Regions from separate parts of the Priestia sp. FSL W8-0524 genome, predicted to be linked through region 4. Evidence: riboswitches for the same ligand, from Rfam matches in the RefSeq annotation. Region 4 holds a riboswitch; each other region holds the start of a gene.

Region 1 (7,530 bases), 2.3 Mb from region 4:
TGAAGAGACACCTGAGTATATTAAAGCGAAAAGTTTCAATGAACTGTTTGAAGAGTTTTCGCATAGATGGGTAGCTATTAACGGCGGAGGGCCAGAGGCTGTAGAAGGTGTGTTAGTTCAAAGTCGCAATGGAAACTTTACTCTTGTACAAAATAATCAAGTTCTACGTTTACAACCAAGACACGTAAAAACCATTGCCTTAGGATCAAAAGGATCTTTCAAGCAAAATGAAGAAAATTCTGAGCAAAATGGAGATACAAATGAAGAAGATTCTGTGCAAGAATCAACTACTGTAGATAGAACCGGAGGTCGCACGGATGGCCGTACTGGAGACCGTACCGGAAGACGTACAGGAGGTCGCACAGACGATCGCTCGGGAGGTCGCCGTACGGGTTCACGCTCTTCAACACCAGGTGAAAAAGTTATTAAAACGAAAAATTATCGTTGGAAAGCATGATGAACTGGAACATAAAAGGTGCTTATAAAGCACCTTTTCTATCATATAGGAAAAAGGAGGAGAATGAGTATGAGTATGAATCATTATATTGATAAAATTGTTGAAGTCGATATATCAGGTAAAACAACGTTTGTAGGAAAACTTGTTGATCTCGGGTTAGATGTAATGGTTTTATATAATGGACATGATTATTTGTATATTCCTCTTTTACACATACATCGCTTACGAGAGGTTTCAGAAGAAGATTATACACCTTTACGAACCATAGAAGAGAACTTAATAGAAGAAAGTCAGCGGATTTCTTATCGTAATATTTTACAGCAGGCAAAAGGGAAATTTATTGAAATTTATGTAACAGGAGGAAAATCATTGCATGGCTATATTACAAGCGTGCTGAATGATTATCTTGTGTTTTATTCTCCAGTGTATAAAAATGTCTTTGTTTCTCTACATCATTTGAAATGGCTTACCCCTTATAGTAATGAGTTAACCCCTTATTCTTTAAGTGACAAAGAGCTCCCAGTAAGGCCTGCCTCTGCACCTTTTGTCAGAAACTTTGAAGAGCAGCTTAAAAAATATGAAAATCAACTGGTCGTATTAGATTTAGGGGATCAATCAGAAAAAATTGGCGTACTTAAAGAAGTTTCTAATAATATTGTTGAACTAATTACGGCAAATGGAGAAAGTATGTATTGGAAGTTAGCTCACGTAAAATCTGTGCACTTGCCTTAGAAAAAGAGACCTCGGTGTCGTCTCTTTTTTTATGTACTTATCAGGACAAGTATATTGAATAAACAAATGAGATGATTTAAATTTTTTAGAAAATTATGTTGACAATAAAGAAAATCTTTATTAAAGTTAGTAACAACAAACGTTAACCACCAACAATTATATAGAACTCTTATCAAGAGTGGCGGAGGGACTGGCCCTGCGATGCCCGGCAACCATCAAATGAAACATTCATTTGAACGGTGCTAATTCCTGTGGAACATCAGTATTGTTCTAACAGATGAGAGAAATCGTGTATAAACGAACACTCTTCCATCTGTGAAGAGTGTTTTTTATTTTGAGTTAAGGAGAGAAATAGATGAAAATTGAAACTTTATTAGTTCGTTCAGGAGTAGGTCGTGACCCTTCAACAGGTTCTATTACAACACCCATTTACCAAGCATCAACATTTGCTCATCCTGCTTTAGGGCAAAGTACAGGATTTGACTATGCACGTACGGCAAATCCTACTCGTACGGCATTGGAAGAAGCAATTGCTGCTTTAGAAAAAGGCGAAGTAGGAGTAGCATTCGCTTCAGGAATGGCGGGTGTAATGTCAGTTTTAGCGCTATTTAAAAACGGAGATCATTTAATTGTATCAGAGGATTTATACGGAGGAACGTACCGAGTACTAAATGAAATCTTTTCAGAGCAAGGAATTACTGTTTCGTACGTCAACACAGCCCATCTCGAGCAAGTAAAAGATGCGCTTCGTCCCAACACGAAAGCTTTATTCATTGAAACACCTACAAATCCAATGATGCACGTGACTGATTTGCCAGAAGCAATTGCGTTAGCTAAACAGCATGATTTGCTTACTATCATTGACAATACATTCATGTCCCCTTACTATCAGCGTCCTTTAGAGCTTGGAGCAGATATTGTGATACATAGTGCAAGCAAATACATTGGGGGTCATAATGATGTAGTTGCTGGTCTTGTAGTCGCTCGATGTAGTAGCTTAGGAGAAAAAATTCGTTTTTATCAAAATGCAGCTGGGGCAATCTTAGGTCCACAAGATAGCTGGCTGTTATTGCGCGGTATTAAGACGCTAGCGCTTCGTATGGAAAAACATAACGAAAACGCACTGAAAATTGCAAATTGGCTTACTGCTCATGATCTCGTGGAAAAAGTGTATTACCCTGGTCTTGAAACACATCCGGGCTATGAAATCATGAAGAAACAAGCAACTGGATTTGGAGGCATGATTTCTTTTGCTGTCTCACACCCTGACATCGTGTCAGTACTTTTAGAAAATGTTAAAGTTATTACATTTGCAGAAAGCTTAGGAGGCGTGGAAAGTTTAATGACATTCCCAGCTCGTCAAACACACGCTGACATTCCGGAGGAAATTCGAAATCGTGTCGGAGTAACAAACTGTTTACTTCGATTATCAGTTGGAATTGAGCACGCAGATGATTTAATTAAAGATTTGAAGGAGGCATTTGATGCATACCAACAATAATAAACATAGATTTGGTACGAACTTAATTCATGCAAATACAGGAATTGACGGTCATTTTGGAGCGGTTAACGTACCTATTTATCAAGTATCTACATTTAACCAAGAAGATGAGACGAACAACGGTCGCTATGACTATTCTCGTTCAGGAAACCCAACGCGTGAGGCTTTAGAAAACACTATTGCTCAGCTAGAAAATGGATACGCTGGTTTTGCTTTTTCATCAGGTATGGCTGCTATTTCATCGGTGTTATCTATTTTTGAATCAGGGGATGAAATTTTAGTTTCACACGATACGTACGGCGGGACATATCGTGTATTAACACGATTATTTTCAAAGTTTGGTATCAAAACAACTTTTGTTGATACAACGAAGGTTGAGAAAGTAGAAGAAGCTATCACAAAAGATACGAAGGCTATCTATATCGAAAGCCCTTCAAATCCATTTTTACAGGTAACGGATATTAAAGCAGTAGCAAGTTTGGCGAAGGAGCACAATCTCCTTACAATTGTGGATAACACGTTTTTAACACCTTATCTACAGCAGCCGATTGACCTTGGTGTAAATATTGTCATTCATAGTGCTACAAAATATATCAGCGGCCACAGTGACGTCATTGGCGGTTTAGTTGTAGTAAGCGATGAAAAGCTAGCGGAAGAAGTAAAGTTTGTACAAAATGCTTTTGGTGCTATCTTGGGGCCACAGGATTGTTTTTTACTGCTTCGAGGCATTAAGACATTAAAAGTTCGTTTAGATCAGCAGTTAAAAACAGCGCTGCAGTTTGCAAAGTGGCTTGAAGAACAATCTCTAGTGAGCCGTGTATACTACCCAGGCTTAAAAAGTCATCCGGACCACAAACTCATTTCAGAACAAGCAAATGGATACGGAGCTATGATTTCTTTCCAAGTGCAGGATGAAAAAGTAGCACGACATATTTTACAAGGAGTCAAATTAGCTGCAATTGGCGTTAGTCTAGGTGCAGTTGAATCCATTCTCACGCATCCTGCAACAATGTCTCATGCAAGTATCCCAAAAGAAGTACGTGAAGAAAAAGGAATTACTGATTCACTTCTTCGCCTTTCAGTAGGGTTAGAGGAATTCGAGGATTTGAAGCAAGACTTTAACGCTGTTTTTCAAAGCTTAGAAGAAAAAGCGTTAATTAAATAAAAAAAGGACTTCCATTAAGGGAGTCCTTTTTTTGTTATATACAGCTATCTAAAAGGTTTGTGTATAGGGACGTAAGCGCAACTTTTTCATCAGAGGAAAGACTGCTGTTTAGAATTCTTTTTATGCCAAGATGATATTTTACATACGGTGTTTGCCGAACTCGTGGATGAGTCATTTCATCTTTTAAATCTTTCAGAATGGCTTCGTGAAGCTGATCTTCACTTGTCAGGGCTTGTTTAGAAGCGAAAGAACGGTTCAACCATAGGGTCTGATAAGCTGCTAGTAAATGTTCAGAAGTCATTGTGCAAAGAGCTCCTTTAGATTAGTTTCTTCATTATAATAATCTATAGTTTATCATAAGTATTAATACGTGTACGTAACTTTTACAGAAGCGGATACAGTCAAGGACTGAGCTTGGATAGGGGGAGAGGCTGCTAATAACTTAGGCGAGGAGCCAGATGACTGATAGACGGGGCCTTCTTCGATTAAAATGGGGATTTGGTTAATAGGGAGCTGCAGCGTGTTGGCAATGGTAAAGGCCTTTTCTTTAGCGTTAAGCAAAGCTTTACTTATCGCTTCTTGTTCATATTTATCATCATTTGTAACGTGAAATTGAAGATCTTGCGCTACGTTGGCTCCGCTTGAAAACGTAGCGTTATAAACATCGCCAGCTTGTTTTACATCTTGTACTCTTACTCTAAACAAATGCTGTACTTCGTATCCCGTAAGAGTCGATTTTCCATCGCTGTAATCATATTTAGGATTTATAGTGAATGAAGCTGTTTCAATTTGCTGGTCGTTGATTCCAAGTTTTTTCATCTCTTGCAGCAGAGTATTTGAAACAGCTGAATTTTCTTTTAAGGCTTCTTGAACGTCTCGGTTTTCCGTGCGCGTTCCAATCGTCATGGAAATTTCATTTGGAATGGCTGAAGCAGTTCCTTCACCAGTTACTTTAATTTCTCTATTTTGTGTATCTACGCGCAGTGGCTGTGTAGGTTCGTAAGGGAAATAAGAATGTTGCATGTAAAAACCCTCCTTAATCCGTCTTTAGTACATATATATGACTGCAGGGCTTGCATTAAAAGCAAAAAGTACACAAGTCGTAACTTGTGTACTTTTTTTACTATTTTGTATGCTGTTCTAATACGCTTTCCATGTTTCTAAATTGATCTTCTACAGCTTCTGAAGGCTTTTTTGTTAACAGACTTACTACAATAACAGCCAGCAAGCTTAAGAAAAATCCAGGAATCATTTCGTAAAGGGCATCTTTCAATGGAGTATTTACCCAAATTAATACTGTAGCTGCACCTACAATCATTCCTGCAAGGGCTCCCCATCTAGTCATACGCTTCCAGTAAAGACTTAGTAAAATGGCCGGGCCAAATGCAGAACCAAATCCGGCCCATGCGTATCCGACAAGTCCTAAAATCGTATCACTAGGCTTTAAAGAAAGCAAAATACCAATAATTGCAACACCTAAAACCGCAGCTCTTCCGACTGTTACAAGCTCTTTGTCAGAGGCTTTACGTCGGAAAAATGTTTTATAAAAATCTTCTGTAACAGAGCTTGCCGTTACAAGCAGCTGAGAAGAAATAGTACTCATAATCGCTGCCAATAAAGCTGCATATAAAAATCCAGTAATTAATGGATTAAATAAAACATCAGCAAATTTAATAAAGATTGTTTCAGGATCCCCAAGTTTCATCCCAGTTTGATCCACATAAGCAATTCCAACAAGACCCGTTAACATAGCGCCAATGATTGATAGAATCATCCAGCTCATACCGATACGACGGGCAGGCTTTAATTCTTTAATAGAAGAGATCGCCATAAAGCGAACGATAATATGAGGTTGACCAAAATAGCCAAGTCCCCAGGCTAAAAAAGAAATAATCCCTACTACGGTTGTACCTTTAAATAAATCAAGGTAAGTTGGATCGATATTTTTTACAATATCCATTGTTGTTCCAACGCCGCCTAAGTCAGTAAAGGCTACAATAGGCACTAAAACAAGGGCAATGAACATAATAACGCCTTGCACAAAATCTGTTAAACTAACGGCTAAGAAACCGCCGAACAGAGTATAGGCAATAACGACAGCAGCCGTTACAAATAGTCCTATTTGGTAATTTAAACCAAATGCCGATTCGAATAATCTTCCGCCTGATACCATACCAGCTGAAGTGTAAAGAGTGAAGAAAATAAAGATAACAATCGCTGATACTGTTCGAAGAACCTTGGCATGGTCCCCAAAGCGATTTTCAAAAAAGTCCGGAATTGTAATGGAGTCATTCGCTACTTCCGTATAAGTGCGAAGACGCGGAGCGAGGATTAAATAATTTAAATAAGCACCAATAGATAAACCTACTGCAAGCCATAAACTTGAAAGACCTGTCACGTACATGGATCCAGGAAGGCCCATTAACATCCATCCGCTCATATCTGAAGCACCTGCTGAAAGCGCAGTAACAGCCGGACCTAGTCCGCGTCCGCCTAGCATGTAACCCGATACGTCTTGAGTTGTTTTTGTGTAGGCATACCATCCTATTCCGAGCATTCCTACAAAATAAATGCCCAGTGAAATATAAACACCAATATCCACCAAATCTCCCCTTTATGCATTTTTTATGCATGAAACGAGCACTACTCGCCATGCAAACATCTTATGGTTTCTAAAACTAACAAACTTTTCCCTTACTATCAACCCACAAAACCGTAAAATACATGAGGCGAAAATCCCCTATCCCCCTATAACAAAGAAATGAAAACGTTTTCAAAATAAAATAAAATAAAAATATTCAGAAACTTATAAGTGCATTTTTTATGCAATATTTTATGCAATGGGTAAAATAAAAAGAGCATTTTATAAAATGCTCTTTTGACATTCATGTATATTAGCGTGAATTTGGAAACACGCGGCGAACAATTTCTGAAAACTCGTCAAACAGTCCAGAGACTGGTTTACCCGTTTGAAGCTTGTCTACATATCCATTCATACGGTTTACAAAGTCGGGGTTTGTTGATACAAACACTCGATGAACACTGCCGTCGGCTTTTCGTACTTCGTGTGCGATCTTATGCTCCATATCTTTTGTGAGATTGCCTTCTTTGTTATCGTCTAATACAGCTGCTACATAAGCTGTATGGTCGGTTACGATTACGTTAGCATCTTTTACATTTTTTAACGCTACGATACGATCAGCTGCCACATCGGCTACTCTCATTCCGCCGGACTGATTGTACTGTTCTTTCTCATTACGCTGTACGTCTTGCGTATTATTTACGTCATTCATTTTCGTTTTATTGTTTCCATTTTCATATGTGACGTTGCGGACTGTATTATCGTCAATGACGCCATCTTTACCTTGATCTGCTGTGCTGCAGCCGAATAAAGAAAGGGTCGTCATGCAGCCTACAACAAACAAAAACGATTTCTTCATGATAGTATCACTCCTTATAAGTTTTAACCTTTCTTATAATTTGTTAAAAACGTGTGAAGCATACATGAAAAATATAAAAAAGCCTATACTATCGAAAAAGGAGGAATATGTATGAGTGAAATCCGACAAAGCATATTTGTGCTTCATACAAAAGAAGAAAACCATGAAGAAACAACAACGTTTGCGTTAACTTCAGAAGAAGCTAAGCTATTATTTGAAACTCTGCAAAATAAAC
Region 2 (7,530 bases), 2.4 Mb from region 4:
TGTATCAATATAATCACCAAACTCTTCGTTCACTTCTTTTTGCAGAGCTACCATTTCATCATGATCTCCAAGAACCGTGATTTTAGATGGAGAAAGAGCGTGACCAAATGAATCTGTCATTTCAATTTGTTCTTCGATAGGGAAAAACATGTGAGTTTCAATTGCTTCAATAATTTCATTTCGCTGCTCTACATAATTCGTGTCGTTTGAACAGACAAGCGTAATACGGTTAGGATCTATCGTTTTTTTATAAAGTTGAACCGCTAAATCATCTTCAAACACTTTTCCATGAAGTTCTTGATTTTCTTTGGTCCACACAAATCCTCCGTTTTGGCTAATGCGATGAAATGTATTATTAATATCAGTAGAAATCTTTAAAATTTCCGTATCCATTCGTCCAGAAGCAAGACAAACCTCTACTCCTTGGCGCTGAAGTTCACTAAGTGCGTCTGCATTATGCTGTTCTACGTATTTTTCTTCGTGTAAAAGAGTTCCATCTAAGTCGCTTACAAATAATTTAATCATCTCTTGAAAATTCCTTTCCCTAAAAAAATTACCTTGATAAGAGTGTTACAAATTTATTACATTCCTTATTCTATCAGTGTTTCCCAAGAAACTCATAAAAAAAGCTCAAACCGGCGGTGAATTCAAAGAGATTAAGACATAACTACATCACTTTTTTTCGCAGGAGTCTTCGCCTTGCCCTTTAATCAACAGCTACATGAAATCTAGTTCACCATCATAATGAAAACAATCCGAACGGAGTTGATTCTCAATTAAGAATTAACTCCGTTCGGATCTTTCTTCAACTAAAATCCATTTGTCGCAGCCTTTTTTTAGGTTTGTTCACTGTAAAAAAACAGCCGCGGTCTAAAAGACCGCAGCCATGTTTTACAATACGTTAAAATATTTCGCTTCAGGATGTGCAAAAACAAGGGCTGTAACAGAAGCTTCTGGTTCCATCATGAAACCGTCTGTTAACTGAATGCCGATGTCTTCAGGTTTAATTAATTTAAACAGTTTTGCTTGGTCTTCAAGGTCTGGACATGCGGGATATCCGAATGAAAAACGCTGACCTTGGTATTTGGCTGAAAAACGCTCCGCCATTGTAAAGTCAGGCGAATCGGGGAATCCCCAGCGGTCACGAATTTGCTGATGAACACGTTCTGCTAATCCTTCAGCTAGTTCAAGCGCAAGAGCTTGGAACACGTGACTCTTTAAAAACTCGCCGTTTTCTTTGAATTTCGCCGCGCGTTCGCGAATGCCTGTTCCTGCTGTTACAGAGAAGAAACATACATAGTCCATCTCTTTTTCTTTAGGCTTTGCAAAATCAGATAAGCACAGGAACTGTCCTTTTGCTTGTCGAGGGAAGGTAAAGCGTTCAATTTCTGTTTTTTCATCAGCAGGATCATAAATAATTAAATCATTTCCGTCTGCTTGAGCAGGGAAGAACTGATAAATAACCGCTGGTTTAATTAAGTTTTCTTTTAGTGCCAGTTCGAGAAGGTCATCAACGGTTTCTTTTAATTGAACAGCACGCTCGTCTTTTTCAGCAAGCAGCTTATTCACTTTTCCTTTTAGTCCTAAGTGATGGCCTAAAAGCATCTGCCAGTTAATATACGGAAGAACCTGTGCCAAATCGTAGTGTTTGACAACGTGGCGCTTTAAATCAGCCGGTACAAAAACAGGAACATCCGTTGAAATGGCGGATCTTTCTAAAACAGCCGTAGCTGCTTGAGCGGTTTGAGGCTGGCGTTCTCGAACCGTTACTTTCTTTTCTTGACGCGTTTTTAAATCTGCTAAAAGCTGAATAACTTCTTCTTTGTTCTGCAGCTTATTTGCTAACGCTAATCCGTCCATCGCATCTTTGGCGTAGAGGACGGCACCTTCATATTCCGGGGCAATTTTAAAGTCAGTAAATTTACGGGAAAGGGCAGCGCCTCCTACCATAATTGGAACATCAATGCTTGATTGCGTTAAATCTTGTGCAGTTAAAACCATTTGCTGAGCTGATTTTACTAAAAGACCTGACAGGCCAATGATGTCTGGCTTTTCGTCTTTTACTGCTTCAATCAGCTGCTGCGGCGTTACTTTAATTCCTAAATCAATGACTTTAAAACCATTGTTGCTTAAAATGATGTCTACTAAGTTTTTACCGATATCGTGCACGTCGCCTTTAACCGTTGCAAGAATCACTTTTCCTTTTCCAGAATCATTTTCAGTTGCTTCCATATGAGGTTCTAAAAAGGCAACGGATGCTTTCATAACTTCCGCACTTTGAAGCACTTCTGCTACAATCAGCTGGTTGTCATTAAACAAACGTCCGACTTCCGCCATCCCCTTCATAAGCGGTCCGTTAATAATATCTAACGGATCATCATATTGAGCTAAAGCCTGTTCTAAATCAGGAAGCAATCCTTCTTTTGTACCTTCGACAATATACATTGCCAATCGTTCTTCAAGTGTTAACGTAGAAATTTCTACTTTTGCTTCTTTCTTTTTATCACGATAAAAGTCTGTAAACGTGCTTAGCGTTTCATCAGTTGTGTTAAATAATAACGCATTAGCAAGCTCAATTTCAGCTTCTGGAATAGAAGCATAGCGCTCTAATTTTTCTGTATTAACAATGGCATAATCGAGTCCAGCCTGCGTACAGTGATAAAGGTAAACCGCATTTAGTACTTCACGTCCGACTGGAGGAAGACCGAATGACACGTTACTTACGCCAAGAATGGTCAGGCAATCAGGCAGGGCTTCTTTAATCATTTTAATTCCCTTAACTGTTTCTTCAGCAGAACCAATATATTGTTCATCACCAGTCCCTACAGGAAACACAAGAGGGTCAAAAATAATATCTTTTGGATTAAAGCCATGTTTTTCAACAAGCAAATCATGTGAGCGTTTAGCAATCTCTACTTTTCTTTCTGCAGTAACGGCCATGCCTGTTTCATCGATTGTACCGACAACCAGAGCTGCACCGAATTTTTTTACTAGCGGCAAGATTGCATCAAAACGCTCTTCACCATCTTCTAAGTTAATGGAGTTGATAATGACCTTACCTTGCGAGTACGTTAAAGCTTTTTCAATAACTTTCTCGTCAGTTGAATCGATTACAAGAGGAACCTTCACTTTTTTTACAACTTCTTGAATAAATTCCTCCATGTCTTCCATTTCTTCACGGTCTGGATCTGCTAAGCAAATATCAATAACGTGAGCACCATTTTTAACTTGAGCACGCGCAATTTCAGATGCTTCTTCAATTTTCCCTTCCGCAATCAGACGCTTGAACTTGCGAGAACCGATTACATTCGTACGTTCTCCCACAAAAAGAGGGCGCATAGAATCGTCATATACAAGCGGTTCAATACCGGTTACAGCATGATTATGCTCGGAGCGATCAAGCGAACGAGGAGCAACCTCTTTTACCGCTTCAGCAAGTGCTTTAATATGAGCAGGCGTTGTACCACAGCATCCGCCTACAAAGTTCAGCCAGCCTTTATCAGCAAATCCTTTAATTTTTTGAGCCAGCAGCTCAGGAGACTCATGATAATTGCCTTCTTCATCCGGAAGTCCAGCGTTTGGATAACAGCTAACAGCTGAAGTGGCTAGGTCTGAAAGAGAGCGAATATGATCCGTCATAAATTCAGGACCTGTCGCGCAGTTAAGTCCGACTGAAAGAGGCTTCATGTGTTCCAGTGATAAGTAAAAAGATTCGATATCTTGACCAGCGAGAGTTGTTCCCATTGGCTCAATCGTTCCTGAAATCATAATTGGAACTTCTATTTTCAGTTTTTCAAACGCCGCTGTAATCCCTAAAAACGCAGCTTTTACGTTCAGCATGTCTTGACAGGTTTCGACTAGAAGTAAGTCAACGCCGCCGTCTAACAAACCCCGAGCTTGCTCTTCGTACGATTCTACTAACTCAGGGAATGTAATACCTCCCGTAACAGAGAGAGTTTTAGTGGTAGGACCGATAGCTCCAGCTACGAACCTAGGCCATTCGGGAGTTGAATATTTATCGCGGGCTGCACAAGCAAGCTTCACAGCTTCGATATTCAATTCATACGCCAAGTGGCCTAAATCGTATTCATCAAGTACGGTAGATGTTGAGCCAAACGTATTGGTTTCAATGATGTCAGCACCCGCTGCAAAGTACTCTTCATGAATGTGCTGAATCACATGAGGCGCTGTTCGGGTCAAATATTCGTTGCAGCCTTCATATTCTTCGCCGCCAAAATCTTCAGCGGTTAAATCAGCATCTTGAATCATCGTTCCCATTGCTCCATCGATGACGAGTATTCGCTTCTTTAGTTGTTGTTCGATAAGTGAGCTCATTTATATCTTCCTTTCTGATGTAACGAGTTGCTTGTCATGAATATAGCGTGTTAGAATTTCGGTCATTTCATAGCGCATAAACGGCGTAATTAAGTAAATACCGTCAAATAGCTCATATGCTGTATCAATTAAGTGTTTTGCAATCGCAAGGCCTTCGACTTCACCGCGAATCCGGTCATTTCCCGTTGCGTCCATACGTTCTAGAATATCTTCTGATAATTTAATTCCAGGTACTTCATGGTGAATAAATCGAGCATTTCTTGCGCTTGTTAACGGCATGATCCCGATGTATACCGGTGTTGTTAAATGTTTGGTTGCTTCATATACCTCTTCAATTTGCTTAGTTGAATAGAGAGGCTGAGTAATGAAATAGTGAGCCCCGCAGTCGATTTTCTTTTCCAAGCGCTGAACGGCTCGGTCTAAGTGACGCACGTTTGGGTTAAAGGCAGCTGCAATGGAAAAATTGGTTTTTTGACCAAGCGGTTTGCCGGAATAAGATAGTCCTTCATTAAACTGAGCGATTAAACTAATCAAGTCAAATGAAGATAAATCATAGACCGAAGTGGCGCCAGGGAAATCGCCAACTTTTGACGGATCACCGGTAATTGCAAGCACTTGATTCATTCCTAGCGTATGAAGTCCCATTAAATGAGATTGAAGTCCAATTAAATTTCGGTCGCGACAGGTAATATGAATAAGCGGTCGTGCTTTTGTTTCTTGTTGCATCAGTGTTGCCATTGCCAAGTTGCTGATGCGAGGTGAGGCAAGAGAATTATCAGCTAATGTAATAGCATCTACGGCGACTTTATCAAGTGCTTTTGCGCCTTCTAAAAATTTCGTCGGACCAAGCTGTTTAGGCGGATCCAGCTCGACGATAACCGAGCGGCGCTTCTTCACAATTTCGTGCATATGAGGTTTATCCTGCTGCTCACGCTCTTGAACCGTAACGGCTGGTCTCATTTTAACGACTTTGCTTGTAATCGGAGGCAGGTCTTTTAAGGCAGACGACATGGCGCGTACGTGAGCTGGTGTTGTACCGCAGCATCCTCCAATTAAGCGAACCCCTTGTTCGCGGAATAAACGCGCGCTTTCTACAAAGTAGTCTTCATTCGTTTCATATTCCAGCTTGCCTTCCACATACGCCGGAAGGCTGGCATTAGGGTAAGCAGATAAGAAAGCACGATCAGGAAGCGGTACTTCTTCAAGAGACTGAATCATATGATAAGGACCTAAACGGCAGTTTAGCCCGACAACATCTGCTCCCAAGTCTTCTAATTCTTTTAATGCATCTGCTAAAGGACGCCCATCTTGCAGTACGCCAATATCATGCAGGGAAACGTGGGTAATAATAGGCTTATCCGTTTCTTTTCTTGCCAGTGTAAGAACGGTCTTTAATTCTTCGAAATCATAGTATGTTTCAAATAAAAGGCCATCCACGCCTTCATTTAAAAGCCAAAACATTTGTTCACGAATGCTTCGCTTAACCTCTTCTAAACTAATAGCATTTTTTTGGAAAGAACGAATTCCGCCGAGTGTACCAACCACGTAAGCCTGATCTTTTGCAGCTTGTTTCGCTAATTTTACACCAGCAACATTGATGTCTTTGACTGAATCTTCTAATCCATAACGGGCAAGTTTTTGATAATTAGCAGCGTACGTATTTGTTTGAATAACGTTTGCACCAGCTTCTACATAGGCTCTGTGAATACGAGAAACCTCTTCTGGTTTGGTGATGTTTAGTTCTTCAAAACAGCTGTCAATACCGTGTGAGTAAAGGAGGGTACCAGTGGCACCATCCCCAATTAAAATTTTAGACTTTAAATCTTCAAGTAACCCCATGTCAAAACCTCCTTAAATTGTTCCGCTTCTATTTCACGAGTGATTCGTTTTATGCAATATGCCGATAAAATAGAAAAAGTCTTCTTAAGAAGAAGACTTTTTTCGCCTTCTTATCTTCCAAGCAATAAATTGCTTGCTGGATTTAGCACCATGTCTCTAACGACTGGTTGCTGAGGTTTCAAAGGGCCAGTCCCTCCACCTCTCATGATAAGAATCAATTGTATATAATTGAAACATATTTTTTTAAATAGAAAGAATACTTATTTAATAATTTATCTGATTTTTAGAAATTATACAACAGTAAATTGTGAATTTCCAGCAAATATTGAGGAAAATTTAAAAGCTAAAGGGAAAATATCCGTATATTTTGTTTGAAAACTGCCGTTATGTTAAGGGATAAAGGGTTTTCATGAAAAAAACAAGAAGGAAATAAAAAAACGAAAAAGGAACAGCACCGGGTGAGGCGAGGATTTACATATAAAAGGCTCGTCTTTTTTTAACCGTTTCTACATATAGTGAACTATGAAGGGTAGAAGGGTGATGGGCATGAAAAGGTGGAAACTCACGCTGCAGGTTGCTGCTACGTATGTAGGCACCGTTGTAGGAGCCGGTTTTGCAACAGGCAAGGAAATTGTTCAATTTTTTACACAGTACGGGGAACTTGGAATGGTTGGAATTTTGGTCAGCGGCTTGTTTTTTATTTGGCTAGGTTCGAAAATGATGCTGCTTTCGCACGCAATTGGGGCTTCTTCTTATCAGCAGCTTAATACATATTTATTTGGTGATGTACTTGGAAAAGCGGTAAACGGTGTAATGATCGTCATTTTATTTGGAGTAACTTCAGTCATGCTGGCGAGTACGGGGGCAATAGGAAAAGAACAGTTCGGGCTGTGGCCTCCTGTTGGGATGATTTGTACAATTGTTTTAACTTATATATTTATCGCAAGAGGAATTAACGGTATTTTAATGGTTAATTCTCTTGTTGTGCCGATGATGCTTTCATTTGCTTTTATCATCTTTGTGCCAAATGTCAGCTATTTCTCACTGATTCAAACGAAGCCGGACTTAACGCTCGTCACACAGTGGAAGTGGGCGGTTAGTCCCTTTTTATATATTTCCCTAAATCTAGCTTTGGCTCAGGCCGTTTTAGTTCCATTAGGAAGCTCCGTGAAAGATAAGAGCGTGATCAAAAAAGGGGCCGTAATAGGAGGATGTGTACTTACGTTTATGCTTGTTTCTACTCATCTTGCCCTTTCCAATTTGCCTTATTCATTTCAACTTGATATTCCTATGAGTGCCGTTGTTAAAAATATCTCAGCGTGGGTGAATGTTTTATTTACGGTAGTTGTGTTAGGT
Region 3 (7,530 bases), 1.1 Mb from region 4:
CCGTTTGTACGGGGGTATTTTTTATGAGCGTCGGATCAATTTCTTTTCTAGATAAGCCACGCCTTGGTACATAATCGTAGCGAAAATGGCAATTAATAATAAGCTGAGAAGAACAAGAGTAAAGTTGAAGACTTGGAAACCATAAATAATCATATATCCAAGCCCTTTTGAAGAAACTAAAAATTCTCCTACGATGACGCCTACCCAAGATAAACCGACGTTTACTTTAAATGTGGAAATAATGGCAGGCATGGAAGCTGGAAGAATTGCTTCTTTAAAACAGCGGGTTTTCGTTGCCCCGAAGCTTTTTAGTAATTTAATATAGTTTGGATCCACTTCTTTAAAGGCTGTGTAAACGACGATGGATGTAATGATAACGGATATAATCGCTCCCATCGTTAAAATTGAGAAAAATCCTGGCCCAATTGCTACAATTAAAATAGGGCCCAGCGCTACTTTAGGCATGGCGTTTAAAATAACGAGGTAAGGGTCTAATATATGTGCAAGCCTAGTTGAATACCAAAGGGCCGTTGCAAGTAAAATACCTAGCACTGTGCCTAAAATGAAGCCAAGAACTGTTTCGAATAACGTAAAACCAATATGTTCTGCCAGCGAGCCGTCGGCAAGTTTAATTAAAAATAAATGCCATACTTTAGTAGGGGAACTGAAGATTAAAGGGTCAATCCACTTTAAACGAGAAGCCAGTTCCCAGAAGCTAAAAAAGGCTAAGAAAATGACCAGCTGTACGCTCAGTACTAATCGTTTTTCGCCCCGAACCTTGCGAAGGTAGCTTTCGTGAAGAGTATCTAGGGAGCTAGTGGGTTTCAAGTTGATCAAGCTCCTTCCATATGTCCATAAATAAATCGTTATAGACAGGATGCTGTCGTGCTTCAAACGGAGAGAGGGTTCGTAAAATAGAAGGAACCGTGAATGTTTTTGCGATTTTTCCTGGCTTGGCTGAGAATAAAAAGATTCGGCTGCTCATAGCAATGGCTTCGCCGATATCGTGCGTGACCAAAACGGCCGTTTTTTGATAAGTCATCAGTGTTTTGGAGACAAGTTCTTCAAGCTTGAGTTTTGTTTGAAAATCAAGTGCTGAAAAAGGTTCATCCAAGAGTAAAATAGCGGGGTCAATGGCAAGTGTTCGGACTAAAGCGACGCGTTGTCTCATGCCTCCGGATAACTGGTGTGGATATAGGTCATCTACGCCTTGTAGACCAATTTCTTTTAGGAGCAGCAGTGCTTTACTCTCCGTTTTGTCTGTTAGCTGTCCGCGAATTTCAAGCCCAAGTAAAATATTTTCTTTAATGGTTTTCCACGGAAACAAATAATCTTGTTGAAGCATATAACCGATGTTTGGAACTGATGTTCCGATATTTTCACCGTCTATTGTGACAGAGCCTGACGTTGGTTCAATCAAGCCTGCAATAATCGATAGAAGCGTCGTTTTTCCACATCCGCTTGGGCCGAGAAAGGAAACGAATTCTCCTTCTTCAATAGACAAATTAATATGTTCAAGTGCAGTGGTAGCAGACTTTGTCGTAAGGTACATATGTTGAACATCTTGAATGTGAAGTTTTGTCATATTACTCCCTCATTGCATCTTTTGCGAATTTTGTGTTGACTAGCTTGCTGTGATCAATGTGTCTTGGAAGTTCTCCAGATTCGTCCATGATTGTTTGTAAATGATCCCACTCTTTTTGATCTAATAAAGGGTTAGTTGCAAAGGATTTTTGGGATTTATAGCGGTCAATAACCGTTTTTAGCGTGTCTTTAGGTGTATCTTCAAAATACGGTGCAACCACTTCAGCAATTTCATCTGTGCTATGTGTATTCACCCATTTTTGTGCTTTGTAAATAGCTCGAGTAAATTTAGCTGCTGCTTCAGGGTTATCTTTTAAATAGCTTTCTTTGGCCATAAATGTTGTATAAGGAACTGTTCCTGATTCTTTTCCGAAGGAAGCAACGATATGTCCTTTTCCTTGTTTCTCTAAAATACTAGCCGTTGGCTCAAATAATTGAACGTAATCTCCAGTACCAGAAGCAAAAGCATTCGCAACGTTAGCAAAATCAATGTTCTGAACGAGTTTTACATCTTTTTTAGGATCAATATTATGCTGTTTTAACACATATTCCCCTACCATTTGCGGCATGCCGCCTTTGCGTTGACCAAGAAACGTTTTGCCTTTAAGCTGATCCCATGAAAATTGATCGACCTTTTTACGTGCTACTAGAAATGTTCCGTCGGTTTGGGTTAGCTGTGCAAAGTTGATGACGGGATCACTAGACCCTTGTGCATATACGTAGATTGACGTTTCCGAGCCGACTAAGGCGACGTCGATGCCATCAGATAAAAGTGACGTCATTGTCTTATCTCCGCCCCAAGTTGTTTTTAAATCTACCTTTAGTCCTTCTTCTTCAAAAAAGCCTTTTGAAATAGCGACGTACTGGGGAGCATAAAAGATAGAGCGAGTTACTTCGCCGACACGAACCGTTTGTACAGATGTTGTTTTGCTGCAGCTAATTAGTGGAATGAGTAAAATCATAATAGCAAGCAAAGAAAAAAGCCATTTAATTGGTTTCATAAAGCAAACCTCCTTAAAGTAATAAAATATTTTATGATAATGTATGTAAAGAAGTGGAAGAAGGTGAGTGCCTATATAACTATGTGGAAAATCAAAGAAGTAGTAGTCAACGACTGAAAGTAAACCTTAGCGGAAGAAAGTAAACCTTAGCGGAAGAAAGTAGGCTAGTTATATAAAGAATGGAGGAAAAAAATGAAAGATGGAACAATTCTTCATAAACAGCGTTTCCCATCATCAAATCCTCGCGTGACGCTGTGGGTGATTACATATGCATGTCAAGGGCTTAAGATTAAAGGAATGCTTGCAGAGCCAAAAGAAAAAGGAATGTATGACGGCTTTTTATACTTAAGAGGAGGTATTAAGAACGTAGGAACGGTTCGCCCTGCTCGACTCATTCAATTTGCTTCACAAGGTTTTATTGTGATGGCTCCGTTCTATAGGGGAAATCAAGGAGGCGAAGGAAACGAAGATTTTGCAGGAGATGATCGTTACGATGCTTTTGCTGCTTACGATTTACTGAAACAGCTCCCTAACGTCCACCATGACCGCATTCATATTTTTGGGTTTTCACGAGGGGGAGTGATGGCTTTACTCACAGCCATTGAAAAAAAAGACAGCCGTTCTCTTGTGCTATGGGGAGGCGTCACGGATATGGTGCTGACATATGAAGAAAGAGAAGATTTAAGAAGAATGATGAAGCGGGTGATTGGAGGAACTCCTTCTAAATATCCTGAAAGATACGAATGGAGGACACCTTTGCATCGTGCTCATCTCGTCGAGCCGCCGGTCTTGCTTATTCATGGTTTAGAAGATAAAAACGTCTCAATTGATCATTCCTATCAGCTCGAATCTAAACTAAAGAAGTCCAATAAAAAAGTTACCAGCTGGTATTTTGAAAACTTTCCACATGCTTTTCCACCAAAAGAAAACCGAGAAACGGTAAAGAAGTTAACGAAGTGGATGAAAGCGCAATAAAAGATATGCTACGATAGAAAAAACAAGTAGAATAACAGTGAGGAGTGAGAGAAAATGGGGATGCCGCTAGAATTAAATACAATGATTGTGACAAAAGGCAACGAAAAGCGTGTAACAGATAACATTTTTCAAGTTGAGAAAAAAGGATATCGTTTGTATCCGTTGGATATTCCATTAAACATTCACAAAACGAAAAATGGAGAATGTATTGGAACTGCTGTTGTGCGTAAGGTAGAAATGGAGCAGGAAAAAACCATTGTCACATATGAACTGACAAAATTACATTCGACTAACTAAAAAACCGATCGTCTATAAGACGATCGGTTTTTTATTAGACTCTAGGTCCGCCTAATGTTGAAATGTCCGATGCTACATCATTAAAACGCTTGAAGTTCGCTTTGAATTTAGCGGCAAGTTCAGTTGCTTTTTGGTTATAAGCTGTTGCATCGTTCCATGCTTTAGAAGGCTGAAGCACTTCATCAGGAACTCCCGGAACATGAGTTGGAATCGATAAACCAAAAATAGCATCTGTTACTGTTTCGGTATTAGCTAGTTCTCCTTCAAGAGCTGCTTGAACCATAGCTCGAGTGTAACTTAACTTCATTCGTTCACCCACGCCGTATTCACCGCCGGTCCATCCAGTGTTTACAAGGTAGACATTTACGTTATGTTCATCGATTTTCTTTCCTAGCATTTCTGCATAAGTTGTTGGAGCAAGAGGTAAGAAAGGCTCACCAAAGCATGTAGAGAAAGTAGCCTGTGGCGATGTTACGCCGCGCTCTGTTCCAGCTAACTTACTAGTGTATCCGCTCAGAAAATGGTACATCGCTTGTTCTTTTGTAAGCTTGCTGATTGGAGGTAAGACGCCGAAGGCATCAGCAGTTAAAAAGACAATAGCTGTAGGGTGCCCAGCAACGCTTGGCAATACCGTATTATCAATAGAGTCAATTGAATAAGCGGCACGAGTATTCTCTGTTAAACTATTATCATTGTAATCTGCTACTTTCGTATTTTGATTCAACACTACATTTTCCAGTACTGCGCCGAAGCGAATTGCATTAAAAATTTGCGGTTCTTTTTCTTCGGAAAGCTGAATGCACTTCGCGTAGCAGCCTCCTTCAATATTAAATACACCAGAGCTTGACCAACCGTGCTCGTCATCTCCGATTAAACGACGGTTTGCATCAGCAGAAAGCGTTGTTTTACCCGTTCCAGATAAACCAAAGAATAATGCAACGTCACCTTCTTCTCCTACGTTAGCAGAACAGTGCATGGATAGAATATTGTTTTGAGGAAGCAAGAAGTTCATCACTGAAAAAATGGATTTTTTCATTTCACCAGCGTATTCAGTTCCTCCAATTAGCACAATGCGTCGCTCTAATGAAAGAATAATGAAGGTTTCCGAATTCGTCCCGTCTGTTTCAGGGTCAGCTTTGAACGTTGGAGCTGCTACAATTGTAAACGGCTTCACATCATCATTTGTTTTTTGTTCAGCTGAAGGGCGAATGAATAACTGCTGAGCGAATAGGTTGTGCCATGCAAATTCATTAACTACTTGAATTGGTAACTGATACTTTTTATCAGCTCCAGCATATCCATTAAAAACAAAAAGTTCATCCTGCTTCTTTAAGTGGGTTAAGACTTTTTTGTATAGCGCATCGAATCGCTGAGCAGAAATTGGCTGATTGACGGGTCCCCATTCAACCGTTTTTGAAGATACAGCATCGCTTACAATAAATTTATCCAAAGGAGAGCGACCTGTATATTTTCCGGTTTCGACTGACACAGCACCTGTAGAAGTCAGCGTTCCTTCGCGTCGAGCTAGAATTTTTTCAACAAGTTGTGGAACAGATAATTGGTGTTTTGTTGTTTTTAATTGAAGCAAACCATTTAATTCGATAGACATATCAACAGTACTCATGTGCACTACCTTCCTTTTTAGCTATTATTTATTCATTAATGTTTGAAATTTATAATTAGTATAACACATTTATTTAATTATTCTATACTATTTAACTAAAAATGTTTGTGTATTATAAAAAAATGTACGTTATACCTATTTTAGACACATGTATATGTGCTAGAAGCGAAAAAAGTGAAGCTATTTCAAGTGAAAGCCTTTTTTTGGTCTGTCTTGTTAACCAAACTTCGTGATCATTCTTAATAAGGTATACTATTTTTAAATTTGAGTATGTTACATTAAAACAGATTCAAACATAAAGAGATGATTTCCATTTGAATGTTGTTGACAGTGAAGCGCTTTTTCATGTATTATATGTCCTTGAACGGATACTCTCTTATCCCGAGCTGGTGGAGGGACAGGCCCTGTGAAACCCAGCAACCATCGTCATTTTTTTGTGTAGACGATAAGGTGCTAACCTGATGCAAGGGCACAACCTTGATCGATAAGAGTGAAAGGCTTATGTAGAATTTGATACCTTTCCTCGATACAAGGAAAGGTTTTTTTATATTTTTTAACGTGTAATGAAAATAAGGGAATGAGTACCGTATCACAATGTATCGTATTTATAAGGAGGAAAACTGATGTCAACACAACGTCGTCTGTTCACGTCAGAATCTGTTACAGAGGGACATCCCGATAAAATTTGTGACCAAATTTCTGACTCAATTCTTGATGCTATCCTAGCAAAGGATCCAAATGCTCGTGTTGCTTGTGAAACAAGCGTAACAACTGGTTTAGTTTTAGTAAGCGGTGAAATTACAACTTCTACTTACGTGGATATTCCTAAAACAGTTCGTGAAACAATTAAAGGAATTGGCTATACTCGTGCAAAATACGGATTTGATGCTGAAACTTGTGCAGTATTAACATCTATCGACGAGCAGTCAGCTGATATCGCTGCTGGTGTAGACCAAGCGTTAGAAGCACGTGAAGGTCAAATGTCCGATGAAGAAATCGAAGCAATCGGAGCTGGAGACCAAGGGTTAATGTTTGGTTATGCATGTAACGAAACAAAAGAATTAATGCCTCTTCCAATTTCATTAGCTCATAAACTTGCTCGCCGTCTAACAGAAGTACGTAAAGAAGAAATTCTTCCTTACCTTCGCCCGGATGGTAAAACACAAGTAACAGTTGAATATGATGAAAACAACAAACCTGTTCGCATCGATACAATTGTTATTTCAACTCAGCATCACCCAGAAGTAACGTTAGAGCAAATTCAACGTAACTTAAAAGAATATGTAATTAATCCAGTTGTTCCAAATGAGTTAATTGATGAAAATACAAAGTATTTCATTAACCCAACAGGACGTTTCGTAATCGGCGGCCCTCAAGGAGATGCTGGTTTAACTGGTCGTAAAATTATCGTTGATACTTACGGCGGATATGCTCGTCACGGCGGCGGTGCATTCTCTGGTAAGGACGCAACAAAAGTAGACCGTTCAGCAGCTTATGCAGCTCGTTATGTTGCGAAAAACATTGTAGCAGCTGATCTTGCTGATAAATGTGAAGTACAACTAGCATATGCAATTGGTGTTGCACAGCCAGTATCTATTTCAATTGATACATTCGGTACAGGAAAAGTTTCTGAAGAAGTACTAGTAGATGTAGTACGCAAAAACTTTGACCTACGTCCAGCAGGCATCATTAAAATGCTTGATTTACGTCGCCCAATTTATAAGCAAACAGCAGCTTACGGTCACTTTGGTCGTACAGATGTGGAGCTTCCTTGGGAGTTCACAGACAAAGCTGAAGCATTAAAAACTCAAGCTTTAGCTAAATAATAAAAAAAATCTCCGTGAAAACGGAGATTTTTTTTATGCCCATTGAATACCTTCAGCAGATTTTTCTACGACATCTTCATATTCTGAAAGCAAATGCTGAAAAATGGCGTCCCATGATTGAGTAAGAGCATAGTGTCTCGCTGCATGGCCAAAGTGAAGCCGCTGGTGCAAATCATCAAGTAAACCTGTAATAGCCGAACTGAATTCTTCTAAGGAGTGAGGT
Region 4 (7,530 bases):
ATTTTTGAAGGATTTGTTTATACAAAGCACGCGTACGATGTATGTTTATCAAGTTAATAACGTTCTCTAAAAAAAACTCTTTCTAGGAAACTAGGAAGAGTTTTTTTGTGTTAGAATATTTTTACTAAATATTGAAAAAAGTTGGTGGTAGTATGAAAAAAAGAACGTATATTGATTTAAGCCACGTCATTGAAGACGGAGTTATCACGCATAAAGGCTTGCCGGCACCGATTATTTGCGACTATTTAAGCCGAGAAGAGTCTAAAAAGCTGTATGAACCAGGGACTGAATTTCAAATCGGTAAAATTGAAATGGTCACGAATACCGGTACGTATATTGACGTGCCGTTTCACAGATATAAAAACGGAGCAGATTTGGCTCAAACGGCTATTGATAAAACAGCCGGACTGGAAGGAATAGTAGTTTCAGTCGACCCGACTTTAACGGCTATTGATGAATCTCATTTTCAGCATATAGACGTAAAAGGCAAAGCGATATTAATTCACACGGGATGGGATCGCTACTGGAATACAGACGATTATCTAGAAAACCATCCATACTTAACAGAAAGCGCGGCGGCTTATTTAGTATCTCAACAGCCCGCTCTTGTCGGAATTGATTCGATGAATATTGACGACACAAAAGGAAAAGCAAGACCAGCTCATACGCTGCTGTTAGGAGCGGACATTGTGATTGCTGAACACTTATGTCGCTTAGATCAACTAACGGAGTCCTTTTTATTTTACGCCGTGCCTCCTAAAATAAAAGGAGCCGGAACATTTCCGGTAAGAGCATTTGCGGAGGTAGAAAGAACATGATCCAATTACATAGATACAGGGAAGTGCAGGAATTTAAAAACCAAGTCGAGCCGTTTTTAGAGAAAAATGAAGTTCTTCACAACTTAGCGCTTGGCATTTTACAAAGCTTGCAGGAAAACAGCAAACCAAATTTTATGGGTGTTATTTTAAAAGACAGCCGTGCTGCGCTTGTGTTACTGCAAACCCATCCTCAGCAAATCATCCTGTCTCAAATACAGAAGCTAACGGATGATGAGCTGAACGAAGTAGCGGAGCTGTTACAAGAAACCGCCGTACCGGGCTTAGTTGGAGAAAGGCAAACGGTTTTATATCTTTCTCAAAAACTAGCAGCGCTAAAAAATCAAGAAGCTTCGTTGAAAATGGATCAGCGTATTTACCGGTTAGACAAAGTGAAAAAAGCTGCGGACGCTGACGGAGTTCTGATAAAAGCAAAGTTGGAGCATCTTCCGCTCGTGACGGAATGGATTTGGGAGTTTATGGGCGTCATTGGAGAGCCTGTATCAAAAGAACAAGCTGTCAAAACAGGAGAAGCTTTTATTAAAGCAGAACGGCTATTTTTATGGGAAGTAAACGGCAAGTATGTGTCCATTGCTAATGCTACGCGTCCGACAACCCACAACGTTACGATTAACTTTGTGTATACGCCGCGGGAAGAACGTAAAAAAGGCTATGCATCAAGCTGTGTGTCCACGCTTTCTCAGCTTATGCTAGACAGCGGTTTTCAAACAACAAGTCTATACACGGACACGACAAACCCTACGTCTAACAAGATTTACATGGAGATTGGGTATGAACACGTAGCTGATTCAGCATTAGTTTTATTTCATGAAAAAAAGTAGCAGGCTGTCTGCTACTTTTTCTATTACTTAAGGTTTTTTAACTAAATTAACGTGATTTAACGTTTTGCTATCATCAAAAATAAATTCAAGATCATAGGCGCCGGCGTGATACGTGTATCTCGTTTGAGTCGCACCATCACCTTTTACTTTGCTTGTAAAGTTTGGCTGACCTAATTCTTTCTTTAAGTTAGCTTGCGTGATGGACCCTAAATTTGTTTGACGCTCTACATTTGTACCAAAATAGCGGATTTCGTTAATGACATTATTTTGGTCATAACCAAATGCATATCCAGGATGGCCCATTTCCGCATGATAGTAGTCAAAGTTATTTGATGAACCTTCAGGCGGAGGACCGAACTGATCTCGAACATCTTGACGCAGGCTTTTGCCAATTTTTAAGTCTGCTGTTAATCGCGGCACTTCACCTTGCACCGCCGCATTATAAATTTCGTTAATGTTCTTTACAGCTGTTTGACTTTGACTGCTTGTTTCTTGAGATGTAGCTGCATGTGCTGGTGTATCAAGCTGAGCGACAGGAGCAAATCCAAACGCAGCAATTCCTGTAATCGTCGCAGCAGCAGCCGCTTTTGATAGTCGTTGTTTCATTTTCATGATTTTTTCCTCCTATATATAACGATTTAGCAATCTCAGTCTACCTAAAAGAGAAGGTAGGCCAGAATGGTCAAGGAGTCTTAGTTGAGTTGGTAACTGATATATATAATGTAACACGCCTTTCAGAATATAAACGTCAGGTAAGGTGAAAAGCAAAAAACGATTCATTTATCATAGGTTAAAAGATTTGTTTTTATTCCTTTATTATGTAAAAAAACGTAATATAGGGAGGGTTCTAAGTCTTTATAAAAAACTAGATAATAACTGTAAGTATGATACAATAAATCAAGTATTTGTTAAAAATATAATATTTATTGCTGGAGTTTTGATGTATGGAAAAAAATTTGATGAGAGGTACGCTTTTGTTAACAGCGTCTTCTTTGCTAACAAAGATTTTGGGTTTTATTTATATTATTCCGTTTACAGCGCTAGTCGGAACGTCAGGTTACGCGCTTTATAAGTATGCATACGGTCCATATACCTTGATGCTAAGCTTATCGACAATGGGTCTTCCGCTTGCTGTTTCGAAGTATGTATCGAAATATAACGGGCTTGGAAACTACAGGGCAGGGCAAGATCTATTAAAAGCAGGCCTTCTATTAATGACGATAACAGGCATAATAGGATTTTTAGTCCTCTATACAATGGCGCCTTTGCTCGCTGAGCTAGTGATTAACGGAAAAGATTCCTCAGGAAATAGTCAAAAAGACGTGGTATACGTGATTCGAATGGTGAGCTTTGCTTTAATTATTATCCCGCCTATGAGTCTATTACGAGGCTACTTTCAAGGTAACCAGTCCATGGGACCATCCGCGCTGAGTACAATTATTGAACAAATAGTGCGTGTACTGTTTATTTTAGCAGGAGCATACGCTGTTATTCATCTCTTTCATAGCACGATGACAAAAGCTGTTGGAATTGGTACGTTTGGAGCGTTTATTGGAGGCGTAGGGGGAATAGGGATTCTCGGTGCGACGTATCTAAAGCGCAAGCGGCTGATTATGAAGGAAGTGAACAGCGGAAAGAATAATAAATCTGTTCCGTTCTCTTTAATGTTCAAAGAGCTTGTGACGTACGCTGTTCCGTTTGTATTAGTTGGTTTAGCTATTCCAATCTATCAAAATATTGATACGTTTACGATTAACATGCTTTTTCAATCAATAGGGTATGGACAAGCTAAAGCCGAAACAATCAACTCTGTCATTGGGTTAGCGCAAATTTTAGTAATGGTGCCGGTATCGCTAGCGACTGCCTTCAGCATGTCGCTGATTCCAGGTATTACATCTTCTTTTGTGCAAGGAAATTTACGAGAAGTAAAAGGAAAGATTACAAAAACGCTGCAGCTGCTGTTGTTTTTTACTCTTCCTTCTGCGGTGGGGCTTTGTTTATTGGGTAAGCCGGTATATATGATGATCTTTGGAGCGAAAAACAGTCCTGAAATCGGTGGAGTTGTTTTACAATGGTATGCGCCTGCTGCCATTTTATTTGCTCTTTTTACCGTAACAGCCGCGATTCTTCAAGGAATTAATCAGCAAAAAAAATTAATTTTTGGCTTGGGCTTAGGTATTGTTATGAAGATAGTATTAAACGTACTGTTGGTTTCAAGCTTAAAAGAAATTGGACCTGTTGTCGCGACGTACGGAGGATATGGTGTATCGGTTATCTATAACTTTTATTTAATTGAAAAATCCATTTCTTACCGAGTTCAATCACTAGGAAAAGCCGCGTTGACGCCTGTTTTATTAGTAAGTGTGATGTCAGCCGCTGTGCTTATTGGCAATTATGCTTCTCACTATTTTCTAGAAAATAAGCTGTCTGCATCTTCACTTGCGATTAGCACGTCTTGTATTTCAATAGCTTTAGGTGCTGCTGTGTATCTAGGGCTTGGCGTCAAAACAAGTTTAGGGCAATCTGTTGTGTTAAATAGAAGAAAAAGAATGTAAAGGAGAGAAAGAAGTGTCAAAACGATTTGTACTAACCGTAGCCGCTGGAGGATGTATCATAATCTTCAGCGCGCTGCTGCTACTAAACTGGGAAAAGGTGTTCGGAGACTACCGTCCCATTCAAACAGCAACAGCCGTATTCAAGTTAGAAGTGGGAAGTCAAGATGTAGCAAAGACTACGGATTCAGATAATGTTCTTTACTATATGGTGAAAAAAGGACATTTAGATGAATATATTCAACTGATGGATGAAAAAGGCTATGTGTTAAAAGAGAAAGATATTGATCATAACCGACTTGTTTTTAACAATGGACAAGAGGATGAGCAAATTTACTACAAGCGCTTTGCTAGGAAGTATACGATGATTGATGGAGAAGGGTAAAAGCCTTCACTTGGAATTACTACATACTAAAATCATTAAAAGAAAACACCACCTTGCGAATAAAAGGTGGTGTTTTTTTGTTAGATTATCTCATCTTAGTTTTACTCTTGCTATCCCTGTTACGACCATACTCGTAATAAAAATAACTATGATTCCAATGTTGGTCGGGGTATCAAAAAATGTTTTTGAAACGGCTAAAGCGATAATAAGCCCAATAGCTATGCCAGATAGTTCTTTCATTAATTTCACCGTTAACACCTCTTAACAATATTACTAAGGAAAAGTCTAACATTATTGGTAAAGTGGTTTCAATTAATAACACATTAACCGAAGAGGTATAATAGAACTTATTTGCTACCACTAAACCCTCTTGACCGTCAACAGATTCAGTATAAGTGCTTTGTGAAGAAGTATAGAATGATTCAAGAAGTGAGGTAAAGGCTTTAACTTTTATTTTATATTTTAGTAGACTAAAACCGTATAATCCTATCTGTTTTTGAAGTTTTTTTGCGTGAAAAAGAAAAATAATATTGACAATTGTTGAAAAACTATTAATATTGACTATATTACATAAAACAAATAGCTATTGTTTTCCTTATCAAGAGAGGTGGAGGGACTGGCCCTGTGAAACCCGGCAACCGCTGTCTATGACAGAATGGTGCCAAATCCTTAAGAACAGTATGTTCTTGAAGATGAGGAAGAGACGTTTGGTTAACGAGCTCTTCCTTTATATAAAGGAAGAGCTTTTTTTATATTATAGGGGGAGTAAGTTAAATGAAGAGATTTCTTATTTTAGCAGTTGCGCTTGTACTACTCGTAACTGGCTGTCAGTCAAAAAGTACAAAAAGCAGTGGAAGTGAAGAGAAAGGAAAGAAGCGAATTGCTCTTGTTTTGCCTGAAAAGATTGGAGTTAACCCGTTTTTTCAGCAAATGGATGATGGAGCAAAGCGCGCTGGGAAGAAGTATAACATTGATGTAAAGACAATTGAATCTACGGACCAAGCAGCCATTGAAAGTAATTTGCGTGCTGCGGTAGCCGAAAATTATGACTTGATTATTACATCTTCTTTTGAATCCGAAGATGCGTTGAAAAAAGTAGCTCAAGAAAATCCGCAGCGTCAATTTGCGATTATTGATACAGTGGTCGATTTACCAAATGTAAGAAGCGTTGTATTTCGTGAGCAAGAAGCTTCATATTTATTAGGAGCAGCGGCAGGATTGATTACGAAAACGAATAAAGTAGGAATGGTTGCAGCTGATGATATTCCATTATTAAAAAAATGGACGGTAAGTTTTAAAGAAGGATTACAATCAACAAATCCAAAAGCAGAGTTTCTAGTAAACTATGTTGGAAGCTTCTCTGATCCAGCTAAAGCAAAAGAACTTGCTATTTTACAAGCTTCAAAAGGCGCTGATTTTATCGCCGGAGCATCAGCAGTAGGCGACTTGGGTGTATTTGAAGCAGCAAAAGAAAAAGGTTTTTATACGGCAGGACAAGATATTGACCGTACGGAAGTAGATCCTGAGCATATCGTTTTATCGCAGTTAAAAGGATCTGATGCAGCTGCTTATGAAACGGTAGAAGCACTCGCAAATGACAAATTTAAATCGGGCGTAGTGACATACGGCTTAAAAGAAAAAGGTGTTGGGTTAACGTATGTGACTCAAGACAGCAAGACGCCTCTTAGTGACTTTGTAGGACAAGATGTGATTAATCAATTAAAAGAAATTAAAGATTCGATTATTGATGGAAAAACAGTGGTAAAAGATCCGTTAGCAAAGTGAGTTGAGAAGAGAAGTCGAGTAAGGCTGGCTTCTCTTTCTTATTTTTGAAAAAAACCTAAAGGGGAAAAGAGCAATGAATGGAATGAGTGAGCTGCTGCAGTTAACGAATTTAACGAAGAAATACGGTTCATTTTTAGCAAACGATAACGTGTCTTTTAGGCTAAAAAAAGGCGAGGTTCACGCGCTGGTCGGAGAAAACGGTGCTGGTAAAACAACGTTGATGAGGATGCTTTACGGAATGGAAAAGCCGAGTTCAGGAAGTATTCAGCTACATGGGAAAACCGTCTCGTTTTCATCTCCTGCGGATGCGATTAAAAACGGAATAGGCATGGTGCATCAGCATTTTATGGTTTTTCCTCATTTTTCAGTGGCTGAAAATATTGTCTTGGGGCATGAGCCAAAGAAAGGTCTCTTTTTTAATAGAAGGCAAGCGAAAGAGGATGTTCAGCAATTAACCCAAACCTATCAGATTTCAGTAGATGTTCATAAAAAAGTAAAGCATTGCTCAATTGGAGAACAGCAAAAGATTGAAATTTTAAAAGTGCTGTATCAAGGAGCAGAAATCATTGTTTTAGACGAGCCTACCGCTGTACTTACTCCTCATGAAGTGAAGGAACTATTAAAAACAATCCGTTTTTTGGCTTCACAAGGAAAAAGCATCATTATTATTACACATAAGCTGCAAGAAGTGATGGAAGTAGCGGACCGCATCACGGTTCTGCGAAATGGTAAAGTAGCCGGCGTCACAAATAAAGAATCTACTAATGCTCACCATTTAGCCAAGCTGATGGTAGGACGAGAATTAAAAGAGCGTCCTGCAAGAGTGCCATCACAAAGCACTTCTCATTTAAGCGTACAAAATCTCTTTTTAAAAGGAAAAGGACAAAAAAACGTATTGCAAAATGTGTCTCTTCACGTTTCAGCAGGAGAAATTGTCGGTATTGCAGGCGTTTCAGGAAATGGGCAATCAGAGCTGCTTCAAACAATCGCTGGATTAGTAGAAACAGACAGCGGAAGTATTAAACTTGGAGAAGAAGATCTTACAGGGCAATCTGTGCGTGAAAGAAGAGAAGCAGGAATCGCTCATATTCCAGAAGACCGCTATATGTGGGGAGCCTCTAAAGACGATACGATCGAAGAAAATGCGCTGA

Evidence for each region. A riboswitch is a leader RNA that binds a small molecule or an ion and turns the genes downstream of it on or off. The one in region 4 is predicted to bind S-adenosylmethionine.
Region 1: another riboswitch for S-adenosylmethionine. It lies ahead of NST66_RS05700 (trans-sulfuration enzyme family protein); the one in region 4 lies ahead of NST66_RS18120 (BMP family protein).
Region 2: another riboswitch for S-adenosylmethionine. It lies ahead of NST66_RS05095 (bifunctional homocysteine S-methyltransferase/methylenetetrahydrofolate reductase); the one in region 4 lies ahead of NST66_RS18120 (BMP family protein).
Region 3: another riboswitch for S-adenosylmethionine. It lies ahead of metK (methionine adenosyltransferase); the one in region 4 lies ahead of NST66_RS18120 (BMP family protein).

What each region holds. Positions count from the first base shown of each region.
Region 1 is NZ_JBBOUG010000001.1:1,147,807-1,155,336, forward strand. Features, by position in the region: gene NST66_RS05690 (hypothetical protein) at 1-457, shown strand, start outside; gene NST66_RS05695 (hypothetical protein) at 527-1,189, shown strand; SAM riboswitch class I at 1,356-1,473, shown strand; gene NST66_RS05700 (trans-sulfuration enzyme family protein) at 1,545-2,690, shown strand; gene NST66_RS05705 (trans-sulfuration enzyme family protein) at 2,674-3,855, shown strand; gene NST66_RS05710 (hypothetical protein) at 3,890-4,156, opposite strand; gene NST66_RS05715 (SIMPL domain-containing protein) at 4,219-4,878, opposite strand; gene putP (sodium/proline symporter PutP) at 4,979-6,457, opposite strand; gene NST66_RS05725 (YhcN/YlaJ family sporulation lipoprotein) at 6,750-7,295, opposite strand; gene NST66_RS05730 (hypothetical protein) at 7,407-7,530, shown strand, end outside.
Region 2 is NZ_JBBOUG010000001.1:1,028,477-1,036,006, forward strand. Features, by position in the region: gene NST66_RS05085 (Cof-type HAD-IIB family hydrolase) at 1-525, opposite strand, end outside; gene metH (methionine synthase) at 892-4,335, opposite strand; gene NST66_RS05095 (bifunctional homocysteine S-methyltransferase/methylenetetrahydrofolate reductase) at 4,336-6,174, opposite strand; SAM riboswitch class I at 6,282-6,388, opposite strand; gene NST66_RS05100 (YkvI family membrane protein) at 6,721-7,530, shown strand, end outside.
Region 3 is NZ_JBBOUG010000001.1:4,518,703-4,526,232, reverse strand. Features, by position in the region: gene NST66_RS23605 (ABC transporter permease) at 22-828, opposite strand; gene NST66_RS23600 (ABC transporter ATP-binding protein) at 815-1,585, opposite strand; gene NST66_RS23595 (ABC transporter substrate-binding protein) at 1,587-2,585, opposite strand; gene NST66_RS23590 (alpha/beta hydrolase family protein) at 2,778-3,560, shown strand; gene NST66_RS23585 (DUF2584 domain-containing protein) at 3,615-3,857, shown strand; gene pckA (phosphoenolpyruvate carboxykinase (ATP)) at 3,892-5,481, opposite strand; SAM riboswitch class I at 5,855-5,972, shown strand; gene metK (methionine adenosyltransferase) at 6,105-7,307, shown strand; gene NST66_RS23570 (glycosyltransferase family 4 protein) at 7,341-7,530, opposite strand, start outside.
Region 4 is NZ_JBBOUG010000001.1:3,452,160-3,459,689, reverse strand. Features, by position in the region: gene NST66_RS18155 (2-methylaconitate cis-trans isomerase PrpF family protein) at 1-57, shown strand, start outside; gene NST66_RS18150 (cyclase family protein) at 153-818, shown strand; gene NST66_RS18145 (GNAT family N-acetyltransferase) at 815-1,657, shown strand; gene NST66_RS18140 (YjgB family protein) at 1,685-2,269, opposite strand; gene NST66_RS18135 (putative polysaccharide biosynthesis protein) at 2,602-4,212, shown strand; gene NST66_RS18130 (hypothetical protein) at 4,226-4,594, shown strand; gene NST66_RS18125 (hypothetical protein) at 4,685-4,834, opposite strand; SAM riboswitch class I at 5,187-5,293, shown strand; gene NST66_RS18120 (BMP family protein) at 5,369-6,379, shown strand; gene NST66_RS18115 (ABC transporter ATP-binding protein) at 6,462-7,530, shown strand, end outside.